One region of the Streptomyces gobitricini genome, then DNA from elsewhere that is predicted to be linked to it. Evidence: riboswitches for the same ligand, from Rfam matches in the RefSeq annotation. Region 1 holds a riboswitch; each other region holds the start of a gene.
The links. Region 1 has a riboswitch for cobalamin ahead of ABD347_RS17265 (ABC transporter substrate-binding protein). Riboswitches for the same ligand answer to the same signal wherever they lie in the genome.
Positions count from the first base shown of each region.

Region 1 (4,740 bases):
AGCGGAGGTGACGGCCGTCGACGCGTCGGACGGCCATCTGGGCCGGCTGCGGAAACGGGCCGAGGCGCTCGGTGTGGCCGACCGGGTGCGCACGGTGCGGGCCGACCTCGACGGGGACTGGCCCGAGCTCGACCGGCCCGAGCTGGTGTGGGCGTCGGCGTCGATGCACCACCTGGCCGACCCCGACCGCGCGCTGCGCGAGGTTCGCGCCCTGCTCGCACCCGGCGGGCTGTTCGCCGTCGTCGAGACGGCCGGCTTCCCGCGCTTCCTGCCCGTCAACGCTCCCGAGGGGCGGCCCGGCCTTGAGGAGCGCTGCCACGCCGCCCTCGCGCACCACGCCGCCGCGCACGTGCCGCACCGCGGTGCCGACTGGGGCACCAAGCTGGCCTCCGCCGGGTTCACCGTCGAGGACGAGCGCGCGATCACTGTGAACGTCGACGGCTCCCGTGGCACGGCGGTCGGCCGGTACGCGCTCAGCAGCCTGAAGCACCTGCGCGACAGCGCCGCCCCCGCTCTTTCCGCCGAGGACCTCGTCGCGCTCGACCAGTTGCTCGACACCGACAGCCCCCTCGGCGTCCTGCGCCGCGGCGACCTCGCCGTCCGTACCGAACGCACCGTATGGGCCGCGCGACGCGCGTGACGCCGCGGCGACGCGCCTGACCAGAGCCCCGCCGGCGGCACCCGGGCGGCCGTACGCCCACACCGCCCGACGGGCCCACCGGCCGACCGTCTCGCCGGCGCCGGGCCAAAGCGTGCCGCGCGCCGCTTCCGGACGACAGGACACTCGGGCCGGCGCGCCCGACCGGCGCCCGGGCTCAGGTGCGCCACCGGGGGTGTGCCCGCCGCTCGCACAGGGCGGGAGCGTGCCCGCCCGGCGCCGGTCGACCCGCTGGAGCTCGTGTCCCCGGTCCGTCGGTAGGGTCGCCAGGTATGACTGTCGCCCGCTCCGTCGCTCTCTTCGTCGTCGCCGCCCTGTTCGAGATCGGCGGCGCCTGGCTGGTGTGGCAGGGCATCCGCGAGCACAAAGGGTGGATCTGGATCGGCGCCGGGGCCATCGCCCTGGGCCTGTACGGGGTGGTGGCGACCTGGCAGCACGACGACGACTTCGGCCGGGTCCTCGCCGCGTACGGTGGAGTCTTCGTCGCGGGGTCGATCGCCTGGGGCATGGTCGCCGACGGCTACCGGCCCGACCGCTTCGACGTCGTCGGCGCCCTGGTGTGCCTGGCCGGGATGGCCGTGATCATGTACGCCCCCCGCGGCCACTAGGTCAGCGGCGCGTACGGGCGGCCCGCCACCGCCAGCACCGGGGCTCAGGCTCTCCCCCACGGCGGGCACGGGGACGTCGGCGCGCGTGGTCAACTCCTTGGCGCGTTCAGCGACGACACGGCGGGCCGGTTGAGGCAGGCTCGAATGCGGCGGGGGCGCTCGGGACACATGGCGCTCCGCCGCCGCGACGAACACTGCCTACAGACGGCGCAGGTCACACGCGGAGACCTGGTGGGCGGGGGTGGCGGGTTCCGGGGCGTGAGCCGGACCCAAGCTGGGCTTTCGAAGCGCTGCCGACCGGACAGGGACCGACCCGGATCCGGGTGAGCCCTCCACCCCGGCGGCGGCCGCTCCACGTGCGGCCGGGCCGGGTATCCGGGCACGGTCGCGGCGCTCGGGGGCCTGACGCTCGCGGCAATCGTCTTCGCCCGCGTGGTCAGCCGCTCCTCGGCGAGCGCGAAGGACCGAACGCCTCGCTGCCCCGCGCTCCTCGTCCCGCCACCGCGGACGCCCACGGGCCTCGTACGTCCCGTGGAGTCCGCGGCTTCTTGGCGCCGACCCCGGTGGCGCCACCTCCGTCGTCCGCGTACGGGGCTGTCCAGTGCCCGAGCGCCGGTTGCTCCGAAGTGGGACACACCGTCGAGTTCGCCGGGATCCGCGGGTGTGGTAATTTGCGCCAGCCAGTTGAACTCCTTACATGCCTTGCGTGTGTACGTGAGTCAGGGAATCCGGTGCGAACCCGGAACTGACGCGCAGCGGTGAGGGCGACGGGCGGGGCACGAAGCCACTGGGCCGGACCACCGGCTCGGGAAGGCGCCTCGTCCGGATGACCCCGAGTCCGAAGACCTGCTGGCAGCACCGTACGCACGGGCTCCGCGCATGGGCCCCCGACGCTAGGAACAACGCCGTGCCCATCACGCGCCGGACCGCTTCTTTCGCCGTGCTCCTGAGCGGGGCCCTCCTGCTGACCGGGTGCGGCGCCTCCGCCCGGCCGGCGACCGCGCCGCAGGCCGCGGCGCGCGCGCTGGACAACTGCGGGGAGAAGGTGGAGATCCGGGGCGACGGGCCCCGGCGCGCGGTCTCGCTGAACCAGGGCACCACCGAGATCATGCTGTCGCTGGGCCTCGCGGACCGGATGGCCGGGACCGCGACCTGGACCGACCCCGTCATGAAGGGCCTCGAGAAGGCCAATGCCGGCGTGGAGCGCCTCGCCGAGAACAACCCGTCCTTCGAGAAGGTCCTCGACACCGAACCCGACTTCGTCGCCGCGTCGTTCGCCTCCACCCTCGGGAAGGGCGGCGTGGCGACGCGCGAGCAGTTCGCGAAGCTCGGCGTACCGACGTACCTCTCGCCGTCCGACTGTCTGGGCAAGGACAACAGCGGCGACGGGGACGGCGTCCGCACCGAGCCGCTGACGATGGACACCGTGTACGCGGAGGTGCGCGACCTCGCCCGCGTCTTCGGGGAGGACAAGCGCGGCGAGGATCTGGTCGCGCGGCTCACGTCCCGCGTCACCAGGGCCACCGCCGGCCTCGACGCCTCGGACGTCACCCTGCTGTACTGGTTCTCCGACGCCAAGTCCCCGTACATGGCGGGCTGCTGCGGAGCCCCCGGCATCATCACCAAGGAGCTGGGCGCCAAGAACGTCTTCGACGACACCACCGAGGAGTGGCCCCAGATCAACTGGGAGACGGTCGCCGACCGCGACCCCGACGTGCTGGTGATCGGTGACCTCACCCGCAAGGCGCAGAGCGGGGAGAGCGCCGCGAAGAAGATCGAGTTCCTGGAGTCGAACCCGGTCACCCGGAACATGGACGCCGTCCGTCACAAGCGGTACGTCCTGGTCAGCGGCCAGGCCATGAACCCGACGATCCGTACCGTGGAGGGCGTCGAACAGGTCGCGGCCGCGCTGCGCGGCTTCGGCCTGGCGAAGTGACCGCGGCGCTGCTGCGCGCGGCCGGCGGGCTCGCCGCGCTCGCCCTGTCCATGGCCCTGGCCATCACCATCGGGCCGGCGGACATCGACGTCCGCGACGTCTGGTCCGTCGTCGCCGCGCACCTCGGGGGTGATGTCTCGGAGCTCACCCCCATCCGCGACGGCATCGTGTGGAACCTCCGCCTTCCGCGCACCCTGCTGGCCGCCGTGTGCGGAGCGGGGCTGGCGCTGTGCGGAGCGGTGATGCAGTCGCTGCTGCGCAACCCGCTGGCGGATCCCTTCGTCCTCGGCGTCTCGTCCGGCGCCTCCACCGGAGCCGTCGTCGTGGTCGTCCTGGGCGTGGGCGGCGGTCTGCTGCCGGTCTCCGGCGGTGCCTTCGTGGGTGCCCTGTGCTCGTTCGCGGCGATGATGCTGCTGAGCCACACCCTCGGCGGCACCACCGACCGCGTCGTCCTGTCCGGCGTCGCCGCGATGCAGCTGTTCTCCGCGCTGACCTCCTTCATCGTGGTCACGTCGGCCGACGCCGAGACCACCCGGGGCGTGCTGTTCTGGCTGCTGGGCTCGCTGGGCGGGGCCGACTGGACGGACGTGTGGCTGTGCCTCGCCGCGCTGGTGATCGCGCTGGCCGTCTGCCTCGGCCACGCCAGGACCCTGGACGCGTTCGCCTTCGGTCAGGACGCGGCGGCCACCCTGGGCGTGAACGTCGCCCGTGCCCGGCTGGTCCTGCTGTGCGTCACCGCGCTGCTCACGGCCGCGCTGGTCAGTTCGTCCGGTGCCATCGGCTTCGTCGGCCTGGTGCTGCCGCACGCCGCGCGCGCCCTCGTCGGCCCCGGGCACGGCCGGTTGCTCCCGGCCGCGGCGCTCGGTGGGGCCGTGTTCCTGGTGTGGATCGACACGGTCGCCCGGATCGTCATCGAACCGCAGGAGGTGCCGGTCGGCGTGATGACCTCGCTGATCGGCGTGCCCGCCTTCGTACTCGTGCTGTACCGCACCCGGAGGACCCCTCGATGACCCTCGCCGCCGACCGTGTCGTCCGCACCGCCGACGGGCGGCTGATCCTCGACGGCGTCAGCGTCGCACCGCCCGCCGGTGCCGTGACGGGTCTGCTCGGCCCCAACGGCTCCGGCAAGTCCACCCTGCTGCGCGTCCTGTGCGGGGTGCTCGCCCCCGCCTCCGGGCTGGTCACGCTGGACGGTCACCCCTTGGACCGCCTGCGCCGCGGGGACGTCGCCCGGCGGGTGGCCGTCGTGGAGCAGCAGGCGGACACCCTCGTCGAGCTGACCGCCGCCGATGTCGTACGCCTCGGGCGCATCCCGCACCGGCGCCCCTGGTCGCCGCCGTCGCGGGCCGACGAACGGGCCGTCCTCGATGCCCTGGACCGCACGGATCTCACCGACCGGGCGGACCGCCCCTGGCACACGCTCTCCGGGGGCGAGCGCCAGCGCGTCCAGATCGCACGCGCCCTCGCGCAGGAACCGCGGGAGCTGCTGCTCGACGAGCCGACGAACCACCTCGACATCCAGCACCAGCACGACCTGC
Region 1 covers NZ_BAAASR010000018.1:419,938-424,677, forward strand. The annotation lists gene ABD347_RS17255 (class I SAM-dependent methyltransferase) at 1-640, shown strand, start outside; gene ABD347_RS17260 (YnfA family protein) at 931-1,266, shown strand; cobalamin riboswitch at 1,931-2,134, shown strand; gene ABD347_RS17265 (ABC transporter substrate-binding protein) at 2,174-3,202, shown strand; gene ABD347_RS17270 (FecCD family ABC transporter permease) at 3,253-4,212, shown strand; gene ABD347_RS17275 (ABC transporter ATP-binding protein) at 4,209-4,740, shown strand, end outside.

Region 2 (4,740 bases), 250 kb from region 1:
CAGACATCGGCGCCGTCGACACGGACGTGCCCGGCGTCGGGGCGCAGGACCCGGTAGACGGCGCGCAGGAGGCTGGACTTGCCGCTGCCGTTGGGGCCGACCAGCCCGATCACCTCGCCGGGGCGGGCGGTCAGCGAGACGTCCCGCACCAGACGGCGGGCGCCGGCGGTGAGCGTGACGCCCTCGGCGACGAGCTCGGCCGCGCTCATCCCACTCCTTGGTCCGCGTTCCGCCGGGCGTCCCGGCGCAACAGCCACAGGAAGAACGGCCCGCCGCACAGGGCCGTCAGCACCCCGACGGGGATCTCCATGGGTGCGGCGACCGTACGCGCGGCGATATCGGCCCAGATCAGGAACACCGCCCCGGCGAGCGCCGCCGTGGGCAGCACCCGGCGATGGTCCCCGCCCACGAACAGACGCACGATGTGCGGCATGATCAGCCCGACGAAGCCGATGGGCCCGGCGGCCGCGACCAGGACCCCGGTGACCAGGGACAGCAGGACGAACATGCGGGCCCGGAACCGGCTCACGTCCAGCCCCAGCGTGGTGGCGGACTCCTCGCCGGCCAGCAGCAGGTTCAGGGGCCTCGCCTGGACCAGCAGGACACCGACCCCGAGCAGCACCGCCGCGCCGGGCAGCCACAGCGTGCCCCACCGCACGCCGCCGAGACCGCCGAGGGTCCAGGCGAGCACCGCTCGCGCCTCGTTGCCACGGTCGCTGGTCAGCAGCAGCAGGTCCATCACCGCGGTGAGTACGGCGGCGAAAGCCACCCCGGACAGCACCAGGCGCGTCGACGTGATCCGCCCGCCGGTCCGTGCCGTGGTGTACACGAGCAACAGCGTCAGCAACGCCCCGGCGAAGGCGGCGACCGACAGCGAAACCGGACCGAACAGGCTCACTCCGAAGACGAGAACCGCGACGGCACCCAGCGACGCCCCGGAGGACACCCCCAACAGGTACGGTTCCGCGAGCGGGTTGCGCACCAACGCCTGCATGGCCGAACCCACCACCGCCAGCCCCGCTCCCGCCAGCGCCCCGAGCAGCACGCGCGGCGCCCGTACATCGAGGACGATCGTCTCGCGCGCCCGTGACCAGACCGGTTCGTGCCGGTCCAGACCCAGGGCGTGCGTCACGATGCCCCACACCTCGCCGGGCGGCACGTGCACCGAGCCGATGGCCATTCCCGCGACGGCGGAGAGTGCGAGGGCGACGCCGAGTACCCCCAGAACCAGGGCGAAAGGAGCACGCCGTGGCCCTGGTGCGTCGCTCCTGCCGACGGACGCGGAGCGGGAGGCCGCCTCGGCCGGCGCGGTCGCCGTCACCGGAACCGCTCGGGGTGGAGCGCGCGTGCGAGGCCCTCGACCGCGTACGGCGGGCGGACGCCGATCAGGGTCGCGGTCAGCGGCAGTACGACGAAGCGCTTGTTCCTGATGGCGGGGACGTCGGCGAGAGCCGGCAGGGAGAGCAGGAACTTCTTCTTCTGCTCGACGCTTCCGGCGCCCGCGTAGTCGTAGATCGCGATGACCTCGGGCTTCCGGGCGACGACCTGCTCCCAGGACGCGTCGCCGAAGACGTCGTCGAGGTCGGCGAAGACGTTCCGTCCGCCGGCGAGCCTGATGATCTCGGTGCCGAGGCTCTTGCCGCCGGCGGTGAACGCCGCCTTGTCACCGCTGTCGTAGACGAACACCGGCACGGCCGGCGCACCCTTCACGGCCGCCGCCGCCCTGTCGACGCGGCCCCGGAGGTCGGCCACCAGCCGGTCGGCCCGCTCCGGCACCCCGAACACGGAGCCGATCGTGCGGATCTCGTCGTAGGTGTCCTTCATCGACACTTGCTTCTTGCCGCAGTACTCCCGGTTCAGGTAGGTGTCGATGCCGGCGTCCGCGAACGCCGTGCGCGACCGCCCCTCGTTCTCGGCGAACGCGCTGCCGTAGCCGCCGTAGACGAAGTCGGGCTCGGCGTCGAGGACGGTCTCGAAGGACGGCTCCTTCTTCGCCAGTTCGGGGACCGCCTCGTAGTCCTTTCTCAGGTGCGGAAGGACTGCCGAGTCGGGGAACGCCGTGCCGACCAGCCGGTCCTTCAGCCCGAGGGCCAGCATCAGCTCGGCGGGGTGCTGGTGGATGGTGACCACACGGGCGGGCGGCTTCCGGTAGGTGGTGCTGGTGCCGCAGTTGTCGACGGTGACCGGGAAGCCCTTGACCGGTGACGACTCCGCCTTCGGCCGGTGCCCGGAACCGGTGCCCGCGGCGCAGCCGGCCAGCAGGGCGGTGGACAGGGCGAGCGAGACGGCCGCGGCGCGCAGGGCGCGGCGGCGGGAAACGGGCGGGGGAGAGACAGGACGGGGCGTGCCGTCGTACACGTAAAGCCTCCTGGGGAGTCCGCGCTCCTCGGAACGGGCCCGCGACAGGCCAGTGTCCTGACTCCCGGATCGACGTTCCCCCCGCCTTCCCGCGCGGTGCGCAGTGGCGTACTGAAGGGGTGCACTCCCCGGTCACAGTGGCGGGACCGTGCCGGAATCGCACCGGCTTCCTGTCTCCCGTCGCGGTGATGACCAGATGATCTTACGTAAATGTGGCGGACGGGTGAAAGGGCGCATGGCCGGAACCGTGCGCCCCTGGGAAGGTGCCACCCGCCACGACAGGGCCATGGCCGCCGTCGGCCTGTTTCTGGCCGTAGCGGTGGAAAGCCCTGGCGCGGTATACGGCCCGTCTGGGATCCTGCCACCTGGCCCGCGACGGCGGAACGAGGAAGCCGGTGGGAATCCGGCACGGTACCGCCACTGTGAAGGGGGAGCGAACCCGCCACGGTCACCGTCCCCCAGGGGCTGGGAAGACCGGGGGAGCGTCGATCCCGAGTCAGGAGACTCACGCCGTCGCACCCCGACGTACCGGGGCGGATCTCCCCGAGAGAGGACGGTGGCACCTGTGTGCCCACCCCCACCCTCTTCCGCGCGCCCCGGCGTCACCCGCGTCACCGGCGCGCCACCCCCGGCACGGCCACTACCCGGCCCGCACGGTGCGCAGACGGTGACCGACGGCACGCTCGTCAGGGTCGCCGCCGTCGGCCCCTACTTCGCCGTGTCCAGCGGCCCACGTGCCGACGCCGGCGACTTCCGGCCGTTCACCGCGCTCCACCACGACCCGGCGCCCTTGGCGGCGTACGTGGCGGAGACGGCCCGCCGGCTCGGCACCGACCAGCGGCGCGTCGCGGCCTCGACGCTCCACATCGGCACGGCCGCCCGCCTGTGGTCCGTCGCGCTCGCCACGGCCACACTGACCGGCCGGGCCACGGACCTGACACCCGAGCGGGTGTGGTGGCGCACCCCGGAGTCCGGCCCGATCGAGCTCTGGCTTCCGCAGGTGCCCGCCGCGACCGCCGGGGACCTGCCCGCCGCGCTGTACGAGACCGTCGTCGTACGGCATCTGCTGCCGCTGGGCGACGCCCTCCGGCGGGACTTCGGCCTTTCGCCCAGGATCCTGCACGGCAACACCGCCTCCGCGCTCGTCGGCGCCGTACGGGTGCTGCTCGCCCGCGTCCCGGACGCCCCGCGGTCACCGCTCCCGGTCGCCGCCGCCCTGCTGGCGCGGGAACCGCTCGCGAGTGCGGGCGTCCTCACCGTCGACCCCCTCGCCTACCGCCGCAACAGTTGCTGCCTCTACTACCGGGTCCCTGGGAACGGATTCTGCGGCGACTGCGTGCTCGAAGGCGAGAGGCCGCGGCACGGAAGCGGCGGTTCATGACGGCACCGCGTCAGGGCCGGCAGTCAACCAGGATCCAGCCCTGACCAACCACCTTCAGCCAAGATCGGTTGCGGGACAACTCTTGACAGATGGCAGTGACCAGCACCTTCACCAGGGTGCGGGAGAGGCTGTCAGCGGTGGCCCAGCACATTGACCACCCGTCCGCTGGGATCGCGGACGAAGAACCGCCGTACGCCCCACTCCTCATCCTGTAGGGGGTGCAGGATCTCCGCACCGCTCTGCCGCATGACCGCGTAAGCCGCATCCACGTCGTCCACCTCGACGCTCATGTCGGCGGTGACAGGCGCGGTCTTGTCACTGGTCATGACGCTGACCTGCGCTGCCGGGACGGACGGGGAGGCGAGCGTCATGATCCAGCCGTGGTTCATGACCTCCTCGAAGCCCAGCAGGCCATAGAACTCCCGGCTCTCCTGCGCAGCCTCCGACTGGATGTTGGGCACGACACGGCGAACAGCCATCGATGACTCCGATCGAGAACAAACGTGTCTCTGGTCTCCCCAGAAGTACTACGGCACGTCCGTCGCCGCACCCACTTTCGATGCGGCCCTGGTCCCTGGCGTGCTCCGGCACGACGGTGGACTCCCGGGGCGGAGGCTTCCCCGGGCCGGCTGTTCACGCTGTCGCCGGCGCCCATGGTGGCGGCGTGGACGGCGAGTGCGGGGCGGGGACACCGGCCGGCGTACCGCGCGGCACTGGTCTGCCCGGGGCATCGCCGGGGGCAAATTACACGGTCACAGTCCGTTTCTGCCGTCCTCGGATCCGGCGGCACGGCGGGTGATCAACAGTCGGTGCGGCATGCCAACCTGCTGGCGGTACAGAGTGGATCGGAGCAGGAGGTACACCGCCGGTGGCGGCGAACAGCAATCCCACCGTCAGGGGACGGCGCCTGGGAGCGGAGTTGCGGCGGCTCCGTCTGGCCAGCGGCCTGACCGGTACGCAGGTGGCGGCGCGCTTACTGATCTCCCAGGCCAAGGTCAGTC
Region 2 covers NZ_BAAASR010000018.1:172,925-177,664, reverse strand. The annotation lists gene ABD347_RS16230 (ABC transporter ATP-binding protein) at 1-209, opposite strand, end outside; gene ABD347_RS16225 (FecCD family ABC transporter permease) at 206-1,321, opposite strand; gene ABD347_RS16220 (ABC transporter substrate-binding protein) at 1,318-2,358, opposite strand; cobalamin riboswitch at 2,389-2,570, opposite strand; cobalamin riboswitch at 2,718-2,887, shown strand; gene ABD347_RS16215 ((2Fe-2S)-binding protein) at 3,026-3,739, shown strand; gene ABD347_RS16210 (VOC family protein) at 3,871-4,218, opposite strand; gene ABD347_RS16205 (helix-turn-helix domain-containing protein) at 4,608-4,740, shown strand, end outside.
Region 2: another riboswitch for cobalamin. It lies ahead of ABD347_RS16220 (ABC transporter substrate-binding protein); the one in region 1 lies ahead of ABD347_RS17265 (ABC transporter substrate-binding protein).

Region 3 (4,740 bases), on a different contig from region 1:
GATGCCGGGCGCGGCTGCCGCTCCGGTACCGGCGGGCGGACCGGCACCGCGGTTCACGCACCGCGGGTCCGCGCCACGATGCGGCACCGGCTTCGGCACCGGATCCGGCACCGGGATCCGCCGCCGCGGCTGAGCGCGCGTCAGTACGGTGGTGGGGCGTCACCGTTCGGCTTCCGGGTGCGAGGCGCCCGGACGCACCAGGCCACCTTCTCCAGGAGTCACCGTTGCGGATGCTGATCAACGTACCCGAGACCGTCGTCGCCGACGCGCTGCGCGGGATCGCTGCCGCCCATCCCGAACTCACCGTGGACGTGGAGAACCGGGTCGTCGTACGGCGGGACGCGCCCGTCGCCGGGGAGGTCGCCCTGGTGTCGGGGGGCGGGTCCGGGCACGAGCCGTTGCACGCCGGGTTCGTAGGCCCCGGGATGCTGGCGGCGGCCTGTCCCGGTGAGGTGTTCACCTCACCGGTTCCCGACCAGATGGTGCGGGCGGCGGCCGCCGTGGACAGCGGGCGCGGGGTGCTGTTCGTCGTCAAGAACTACACCGGGGACGTACTGAACTTCGAGATGGCGGCCGAACTCGCCGAGGACGCGGGCGTGCGGGTCGCCAGGGTACTGGTGGACGACGACGTGGCCGTCGCCGACAGCACGTTCACGGCGGGACGGCGCGGGACGGGCGCCACCCTGTTCGTGGAGAAGATCGCCGGCGCCGCCGCCGAGGAGGGGGCGCCGCTGGAGCGGGTGGAGTCGATCGCCCGGCAGGTGAACGCCCGTTCCCGGAGCTTCGGCGTGGCGCTGAGCGCCTGCACGACCCCGGCCAAGGGCAGTCCGACGTTCGACCTGCCGCCGGGCGAACTGGAGCTGGGCATCGGCATCCACGGCGAGCCAGGACGGGAGCGGCGGCCGATGATGACGTCGGGGGAGATCGCCGACGTCGCGGTGGACGCGGTCCTGGAGGATCTGAAGCCGAGCGGACCGGTACTGGTGCTGGTGAACGGCATGGGGGCGACGCCGCTGCTGGAGCTGTACGGGTTCAACGCGGAGGTCCAGCGGGTGCTGGGCGAGCGAGGCGTCCCGGTGGCCCGTACGCTCGTCGGCAACTACGTGACCTCGCTCGACATGGCCGGCTGCTCGGTGACCCTGTGCCAGGCCGACGAGGAACTGCTACGGCTGTGGGACGCGCCGGTACGCACCGCCGCCCTGCGGTGGGGAGTGTGAGGGCCGTGATGCTCGACGCGGAGTTCTTCCGGCGCTGGATGACCGGCGCGGCGGCGGCCGTGGACCGTGAGGCGGACCGGCTCACCGAGCTCGACTCGGCGATCGGGGACGCCGACCACGGCGCGAATCTGCGACGCGGTTTCGCCGCGGTGGTCACGGCGCTGGAAGGTGAGCCGTCCGGGACGCCGGGATCGCTGCTGACGCTCGCGGGGCGGGAACTGATCTCGACGGTCGGTGGCGCGTCGGGCCCGTTGTACGGGACGCTGCTGCGGCGCACCGGCAAGGCGCTCGGCGCCGCCGACGAGGTCGCGCCCGTCCAGCTGGCCGAGGCGCTGCGCGTGGGCGTGGCGGCCGTGGCGCAGCTCGGCGGGGCGAAGGCCGGGGACAAGACGATGCTGGACGCGCTGGAGCCGGCGGTCGAGGCGATGGCCGAGTCGCTCGGCGAGTCGTTCGCGGCGGCGGCGGAGGCCGCGGACCGGGGCGCCCTCGCGACCGTACCGATGCGGGCCCGCAAGGGCAGGGCCAGTTACCTCGGGGAGCGCAGCGTGGGGCACCAGGACCCGGGCGCGACGTCCTCGGCGCTGCTGATCGCCGCGCTCGCCGCCGCGGCGGAGGAGGCACGGTGAGCGCGCGGGTGGGCATCGTGCTGGTCTCGCACAGCGCGGCGGTCGCCGACTCGGTCGCCGGGCTGGCGCGGGGTCTCGCCGGGGGCGGGGAGACCGCTCCGGTGGCGGCGGCGGGCGGTACGCCGGACGGCGGGCTGGGCACCAGCGCGGAGCTGATCACGCGGGCGGCGACGGCGGTCGACGGCGGGGCGGGCGTGGCGGTCCTGGTGGACCTGGGCAGCGCCGTGCTGACGGTGAAGGCGCTGCTCGCGGAGGGCGACGAGCTGCCCGACGGCACGCGGCTGGTGGACGCGCCGTTCGTGGAGGGCGCGGTGGCGGCGGTGGTCACCGCGTCGGCGGGCGGTGACCTGGACGCGGTGGTCGCGGCCGCGTCGGAGGCGTACGGCTACCGCAAGGAGTAAGGCGCGCCCGCGGGGTGGAGCCGGGCCGTGCGCCGACGCGCGGCTTGTGATGTACCTGGTCAACGCACTAGTGTCGCAGGGCCTTGGTGTACGGGAAACCGGTGCGGTACCGGTGCGGCCCTCGCCACTGTGATCGGGAAGTCCGGCTCCACCCCCCGGGGACCATCTCGGGAAGCCACTGGAACGCCGCGGGAGACCGCGGGGTCCGGGAAGGCGGAGTCGCGGCGGCATGACCCGTCAGCCAGGAGACCGGCCAGGGCGCGTTGTCCATCCACGAGGTGCTGGAGAGGGTCTCCCCCAACATGCATATCGCCGAGGGCTATCTGCCCCCCGTGCACGCGGCCGCCTGGAGCGTGGCGGCCGCCCCCTTCGTCGTCCACGGCGTCCGGGCCCTGACCCGTGAGGTCAGGGCCAATCCCGAATCGACTCTCCTGCTCGGCGCGGCCGGCGCCTTCACTTTCGTCCTCTCGGCCCTCAAGCTCCCGTCGGTGACGGGGAGTTGCTCCCACCCGACCGGTACGGGGCTGGGCGCGATCCTGTTCCGGCCGCCGATCATGGCGGTGCTCGGCACCATCACCCTGCTGTTCCAGGCGCTGCTGCTGGCGCACGGCGGCCTGACGACGCTGGGCGCCAACGTCTTCTCGATGGCTGTCGTCGGCCCGTGGGCCGGCTTCGGGGTGTACTGGCTGCTGCGCCGCTTCGAGGTGCCGCTGATGGTGAGCGTGTTCTTCGGGGCCTTCGTGGCCGACCTGTCCACGTACTGCGTCACCAGCGTGCAGCTCGCGCTCGCCTTCCCGGACCCGAGCAGCGGTCTCGTCGGTTCTCTGGCGAAGTTCGGCGGGATCTTCGCGGTGACGCAGATCCCGCTGGCCGTCAGCGAGGGGCTGCTCACCGTGCTGGTGATGCGGCTGCTGACGCGGTCCAGCAAGGGGGATCTCGTCCGGCTCGGCGTGGTGTCCGTGAAGAAGGAGGCCGTGGCGCGATGAGCCGTGACGCCAGGATCAACACGCTGCTGCTGCTCGTCGTGGCCGCGCTCGCCGTCCTCCCGCTGGCCCTGGGGATGGGTGACCACAGGGAGGAGCCGTTCGCGGGCGCCGACGCGCAGGCGGAGACGGCGATCACCGAGACGAACCCGGACTACGAGCCGTGGTTCAGTCCGCTGTACGAACCCCCGTCCGGCGAGATCGAGTCGGCGCTGTTCTCGCTGCAGGCCGCTCTGGGCGCCGGTGTGCTGGCGTACTACTTCGGCCTGCGGCGCGGGCGTCGGCAGGGTGAGGCGCGGGCGCGTACCGGGTCTCCTGCCGGATCCCGCGACGGATCCCGCAACGGATCCCCCGACGGATCCTCCGACGGGGACGACCCGGTGAAGCCCGCGGGCGCTGAACCTCCGGTCACGGAACCTCCGGTCGCCGGTCCGGCCGGTGCCGACGCCGGTGTGCCCCGGCCTTCCGCCTAGCCGCCGGTGCTGCCGATCGACGCGGCGGCGCACAGCAGTCGCTGGCGCCGCCGCCATCCGGGCGAGAAGGCCCTGCTGGGCTTCGGTCTGACCGTGCTGGCCGTGTGCCTGCCGCCCTGGCCGGGGGCCGTGCTCGTCGCCGCCGCGACCCTCGCGGTGCTGCTGGGCCCGGCGGGGGTGGCGCCGCGGCAGCTGTGGCGGGCGTGGCGCATCCCACTGGGTTTCTGCGTAACGGGTGCGGTGCCCCTGCTGTTCCAGGTGGGCGGGGCGGGCGGGCTCGTCACGCTCGCCCCGGACGGGCCGGCGCACGCGGGCCAATTGCTGCTGCGTACGTCGGCCGCCTCGCTCGGCGTGCTGCTGTTCGCGTTCACCACGCCGGTGTGCGACGTGTTGCCCAGGCTGGTGCGGGCGGGGGTGCCGGCGCCGGTCGTCGACGTCGCGCTCGTGATGTACCGGATCAGTTTCCTGCTGCTGGACTCGGTCCGGCGGATCCGGGAGGCGCAGGCCGCGCGGCTCGGACTGACGAGCCGGGCGGCCGCCTGGCGTTCCCTGGCGGGCCTGGGAGCGACGGCGTTCGTACGCGCCTTCGACCGGGCGGCCCGGCTCCAGACGGGCCTGACCGGGCGCGGCTACGACGGCACCCTGCGCGTGCTGGTGCCGCGGACGGAGGTGTCCCGGCGGTTCCTGGGGGCGACCGGCGCGCTGCTCGCCGGGCTCGTCGCGCTCACTCTCGTACTCGAAAGGTTGCTGCCGTGATGCCTTCCGCCGTCGTGGAACTGCTGGGCGCGGGTTACGCCTACGAGGACGGCCCCGCCGTCCTGCGGGGCGTGGACTTCGCCGTGCCGGAGGGGCGGTCCATCGCGCTGCTCGGCCGCAACGGCAGCGGGAAGACGACGATGCTCCGGCTGCTGAGCGGTGGCCTGCGGTGCGGGAGCGGGCAGCTGCGCCTGGAGGGGCGGGAGGTGTCGTACGACAGGGCGGGTCTGACGCGGCTGCGCACGACGGTGCAGTTGGTCGTGCAGGACCCGGACGACCAGCTG
Region 3 covers NZ_BAAASR010000015.1:135,221-139,960, forward strand. The annotation lists gene dhaK (dihydroxyacetone kinase subunit DhaK) at 225-1,217, shown strand; gene dhaL (dihydroxyacetone kinase subunit DhaL) at 1,226-1,843, shown strand; gene ABD347_RS13155 (PTS-dependent dihydroxyacetone kinase phosphotransferase subunit DhaM) at 1,840-2,244, shown strand; cobalamin riboswitch at 2,312-2,516, shown strand; gene ABD347_RS13160 (energy-coupling factor ABC transporter permease) at 2,547-3,230, shown strand; gene ABD347_RS13165 (energy-coupling factor ABC transporter substrate-binding protein) at 3,227-3,700, shown strand; gene cbiQ (cobalt ECF transporter T component CbiQ) at 3,707-4,456, shown strand; gene ABD347_RS13175 (energy-coupling factor ABC transporter ATP-binding protein) at 4,456-4,740, shown strand, end outside.
Region 3: another riboswitch for cobalamin. It lies ahead of ABD347_RS13160 (energy-coupling factor ABC transporter permease); the one in region 1 lies ahead of ABD347_RS17265 (ABC transporter substrate-binding protein).

Region 4 (4,740 bases), on a different contig from region 1:
CGGCGGCGAGCGCCGGGACGGACGGGTCGGAGAGCGTGCAGACCACGTCGTTGTCCGCGGGCAGCCGCTTGCGGGTGACGCCGCTGGCGACCATCCGCGCGTCGCACAGGATCGGCGCGCCGGCGCGCAGCGCCTCACGGGCGCGGGCCACGACGTCCGGCGTGTACGCCAGGTCGCGGACGAGGTCGACCATGCCGCAGGCGTGGATCATCCGCACGGCGACCTGGCTGACGTCGGCCGGCAGGCCCGCGAGATCCGCCTCGGCGCGGATCGTGGCAAAGGACTGGCGGTAGATCTCCGCGCCGTCCTTCTCGTAGTCGAACACTCTGCTCTCGCTCATTTCGTCGGTCCTTGTACGGTCATCTGGTACGCGCCCTCGCCGGTCGCGACCATGTCGGTCCACGCGCCCTGCGGGTGGCCGCACCGGCGGGCGCACCCCGACCAGTGGACGGGCAGCGCACCCTCGCGGGGCCGCGCGTCCGCCCGTACGTCGGACAGGGACTTGGCGCAGCCGGGGCGTCCGGTGCACGCGGTGACCCCGGTCCAGGGGGAGTCGGTACGGGTGATGAACCCGGCGCCGTCGAGGGCGCGCAGCCGCTCCTCGGCCGCCGCCCGCCCGGCGAGGCCCGGCAGTACGAAGCCGCGCCACGGGGTGACCCGTACCTCCTCGGCGGGCAGCAGCGCGCGGAACTGGGCCGAGCTCACCCGGCCGAGGCGGGCCAGGACGGACACCGTGCCGTCGCCGATCACCCCGGGCGGGGGCGGCCCGCCGGCCGGGAGGGCGGCCTCCGGTACGGGCTCGGCCGCGACCGCCGCCCGCCGCAGGTGCTCCGTCACGTCCACGTCCTGCCCCGCCGGCAGCTCCCGCACCCGCCACGCGCCCGTGCCCGCCCGCCGCGCGGCGGCGAGGAACGCCCCGGCCGCCGCGAGCGCGGCGCGGGGCGCGTCGGCGGGGGCGACCCGCCAGGTCCGGTCCGCGACGTGCAGCAGGGCGCCGCCGTGGGGGGCTGCGAGCAACGTCACATCGGCGGCCAGCCCCGCCACGTCGCCCCGTCCGTCGTCCACGGCGAACAGGAAGCGGCCGGAGAGTTCCGTCGTCCAGTCCTCGGCGCACAGGAGCGCGTCCAGGCGGGCGGCCCACCCCTGCACACCCGGCCCGGCGAGCGGCGAGACGACCATGTTCCGTACCCGCTCGTGCCGTTCGGACGGCAGCAGGCCCGCCTCGCGCAGCAGGTCCGCCAGCCCGGCTCCGCAGCCGTCGCCGAGGCCCCTCAACTCCACGTTGCCGCGCGAGGTGAGGGAGAGGTGCCCGTCGCCCAGACGGTCCGACGCGTCGGCCAGTACGGTCACTTGACGGGGCGTCAGCACGCCGGTGGGAACCCGGAGCCGGGCGAGCGATCCGTCGTCGGCCCGGTGCAGCCGGAGTGCGCCGGGGCACGCGTCACCGCGCTCGCGGACACGGTCCCGTATGTGCGCTTCACCCCGGTCCTGGGGGTTTGGTGAGCTGGGCGGCATGGCGGCGAGCATACGCGCAGCCTCTACTATGCAGACGGCACAGGGTCCCAGGGCCCTAGGGAGGAAGCCCGGTGAGAATCCGGCGCGGTCCCGCCACTGTGAGTCCGGCCGGAACCGGACGAGTCAGGAACTCCCGCCGTCCTACGACCACCCGGGGCGCGGACACCCCGAGGAAGGCCTGCGCACGTCATGACGCACGCGACCACGCCCGAGACGGCGCCCGCCCCGGCGCCCGCCACGACGATCCTGCTGCTGTCGCACTCCGACACCGACCTGCTCAGCGCCCGCGCGGCCGGCGGCCCCGTGGAGTACCGGTTCGCCAACCCCGCCCGGCTCCCCGTCCAGGACCTGGACGGCCTCCTCGACGGCGCCGACCTCGTCGTCGTACGCCTCCTCGGCGGCATCCGCGCCTGGGAGGAAGGCCTCCAGGCCCTCCGTGAGACCGGCAAGCCGCTCGTCGTCCTCACCGGCGAACAGGCCCCCGACGCCCAGCTGATGGAGACCTCCACCGTCCCGATCGGCATCGCGGCCGAGGCGCACGCCTACCTCGCCCACGGCGGCCCGGACAACCTGGAGCAGCTCGCCCGCTTCCTCTCCGACACCGTCCTGCTCACCGGCCACGGCTTCGAGCCGCCGGCCGCCGCCCCCACCTGGGGCCCGCTGGAGCGGACCGCCCGCACCACCATCGGTCCCACGGTCGCCGTCCTGTACTACCGCGCCCACCACATGAGCGGCAACACCGCCTTCGTGGACACCCTCTGCGACGCCATCGAGGACGCGGGCGGCCAGGCCCTCCCGCTCTACGTGGCCTCCCTCCGCGCCCCCGAGCCGGAGCTGCTGGAGAGCCTGCGGACGGCCGACGCGGTCATCACCACCGTCCTCGCCGCCGGTGGCACCAAGCCGGCCGAGGCGCAGGCGGGCGGTGACGACGAGTCGTGGGACGCGGGCGCCCTCGCCGCGCTCGACGTGCCGATCCTCCAGGCCCTGTGCCTGACCGGCTCGCGCGCCGCCTGGGAGGAGAACGACGAGGGCCTCTCGCCGCTCGACGCCGCCAGCCAGGTCGCCGTCCCCGAGTTCGACGGCCGCCTCATCACCGTGCCGTTCTCCTTCAAGGAGATCGACGCCGACGGCCTGCCCGCGTACGTCGCCGACGCCGAGCGCGCCGCCCGCGTCGCCGGGATCGCCGTACGCCACGCCCGGCTGCGCCACATCCCGAACGCCGACAAGCGCCTGGCGCTGGTCCTCTCCGCGTACCCGACCAAGCACTCCCGCATCGGCAACGCCGTCGGCCTCGACACCCCCGCCTCCGCCGTCGCGCTGTTGCGCCGGCTGCGGGAGGAGGGGTACGACTTCGGCGACGAGGACGTCCCGGGCCTCGCCTCCGGTGACGGCGACGAACTCATCTACGCCCTCATCGAGGCCGGCGGCCACGACCAGGACTGGCTCACCGAGGAGCAGCTGGCCAGGAACCCGGTCCGCATCCCGGCCGCCGACTACAAGCGCTGGTACGCCACGCTCCCCGGGGAGCTGCGCGAGCAGGTGGAGCGGCACTGGGGCCCGCCGCCCGGCGAGATGTTCCTCGACCGCTCCGCCAACCCGGAGGGCGACATCGTCCTCGCCGCCCTGCGGCGCGGCAACCTGCTGATCCTCATCCAGCCGCCGCGCGGCTTCGGCGAGAACCCGATCGCGATCTACCACGACCCCGACCTGCCGCCGTCGCACCACTACCTGGCCGCCTACCGCTGGATCGCCGCCCGCGCCGAGGACGGCGGCTTCGGCGCCGACGCCATGGTCCACCTCGGCAAGCACGGCAACCTGGAGTGGCTGCCCGGCAAGAACGCGGGCCTGTCCGCCGCGTGCGGCCCCGACGCCGCCCTCGGCGACATCCCGCTGATCTACCCGTTCCTGGTGAACGACCCGGGTGAGGGCACCCAGGCCAAGCGCCGCGTCCACGCCACGCTCGTCGACCACCTGGTGCCGCCGATGGCCCGCGCCGAGTCGTACGGCGACATCACGCGCCTGGAGCAGCTGCTCGACGAGTACGCGCAGATCTCCTCCATGGACCCGTCCAAGCTGCCGGCCATCCGCGCCCAGATCTGGACGCTGATCCAGGCCGCCAAGCTCGACCACGACCTGGGTCTGGAGGACCGCCCGGACGACGACGGGTTCGACGACTTCCTGCTCCACGTCGACGGCTGGCTCTGCGAGGTCAAGGACGCCCAGATCCGCGACGGCCTGCACGTCCTGGGCGGCGCCCCCACCGGCCCCGAACGGGTCAACCTGGTCCTGTCGATCCTCCGCGCCCGCCAGATCTGGGGCGGTACGCAGTCCCTGCCCGGCCTGCGCGAGGCCCTCGGGCTGGACGAGTCCGCCGCGACCCGCACAGGCGCCGACGAGGCGGAGGCCAAGGCCCGCGCGCTGGTCGAGGCGATGGAGGCCGCCGACTGGGACCCGGCCGCCGTCGCCGCCGTCGCCGAGGGCCACGGCGAGCAGGTGACCGCGATCCTCGACTTCGCCGCCCGCCAGGTCGTGCCCCGCCTCGCCGCCACCACCGACGAGCTGGCCCACGCCGTGCACGCCCTGGGCGGCGGCTTCGTGCCCGCCGGTCCGTCCGGTTCCCCGCTCCGCGGTCTGGTCAACGTGCTGCCGACCGGCCGCAACTTCTACTCCGTCGACCCCAAGGCCGTGCCGTCCCGCCTCGCCTGGGAGACCGGCCAGGCGCTCGCAGACTCGCTGCTGACCCGCTACCGCGACGACAACGGCGACTGGCCCACCTCCGTCGGCCTGTCCCTGTGGGGCACCAGCGCCATGCGCACCGCCGGCGACGACGTCGCGGAGGCGCTCGCCCTGCTCGGCGTCCGCCCGGTCTGGGACGACGCCTCGCGCCGCGTCACCGGCCTGGAGCCGATCCCGCTCGCCGAGCTGGGCCGCCCGCGCGTCGACGTGACGCTGCGCATCTCGGGCTTCTTCCGCGACGCGTTCCCGCACACCATCGGGCTCCTGGACGACGCCGTCCGCCTCGCCGCCTCCCTCGACGAGCCGGCCGCCGACAACTTCGTCCGCGCCCACACGCAGGCCGACCTCGCCGAGCACGGCGACGAACGCCGCGCCACCACCCGCATCTTCGGCTCCCGGCCGGGCACGTACGGCGCGGGCATCCTCCAGCTGATCGACTCGCGCGACTGGCGCACCGACGCCGACCTCGCCGAGGTGTACACGGTGTGG
Region 4 covers NZ_BAAASR010000001.1:165,779-170,518, forward strand. The annotation lists gene ABD347_RS00690 (precorrin-8X methylmutase) at 1-340, opposite strand, end outside; gene ABD347_RS00695 (cobalamin biosynthesis protein CobG) at 337-1,527, opposite strand; cobalamin riboswitch at 1,539-1,668, shown strand; gene cobN (cobaltochelatase subunit CobN) at 1,705-4,740, shown strand, end outside.
Region 4: another riboswitch for cobalamin. It lies ahead of cobN (cobaltochelatase subunit CobN); the one in region 1 lies ahead of ABD347_RS17265 (ABC transporter substrate-binding protein).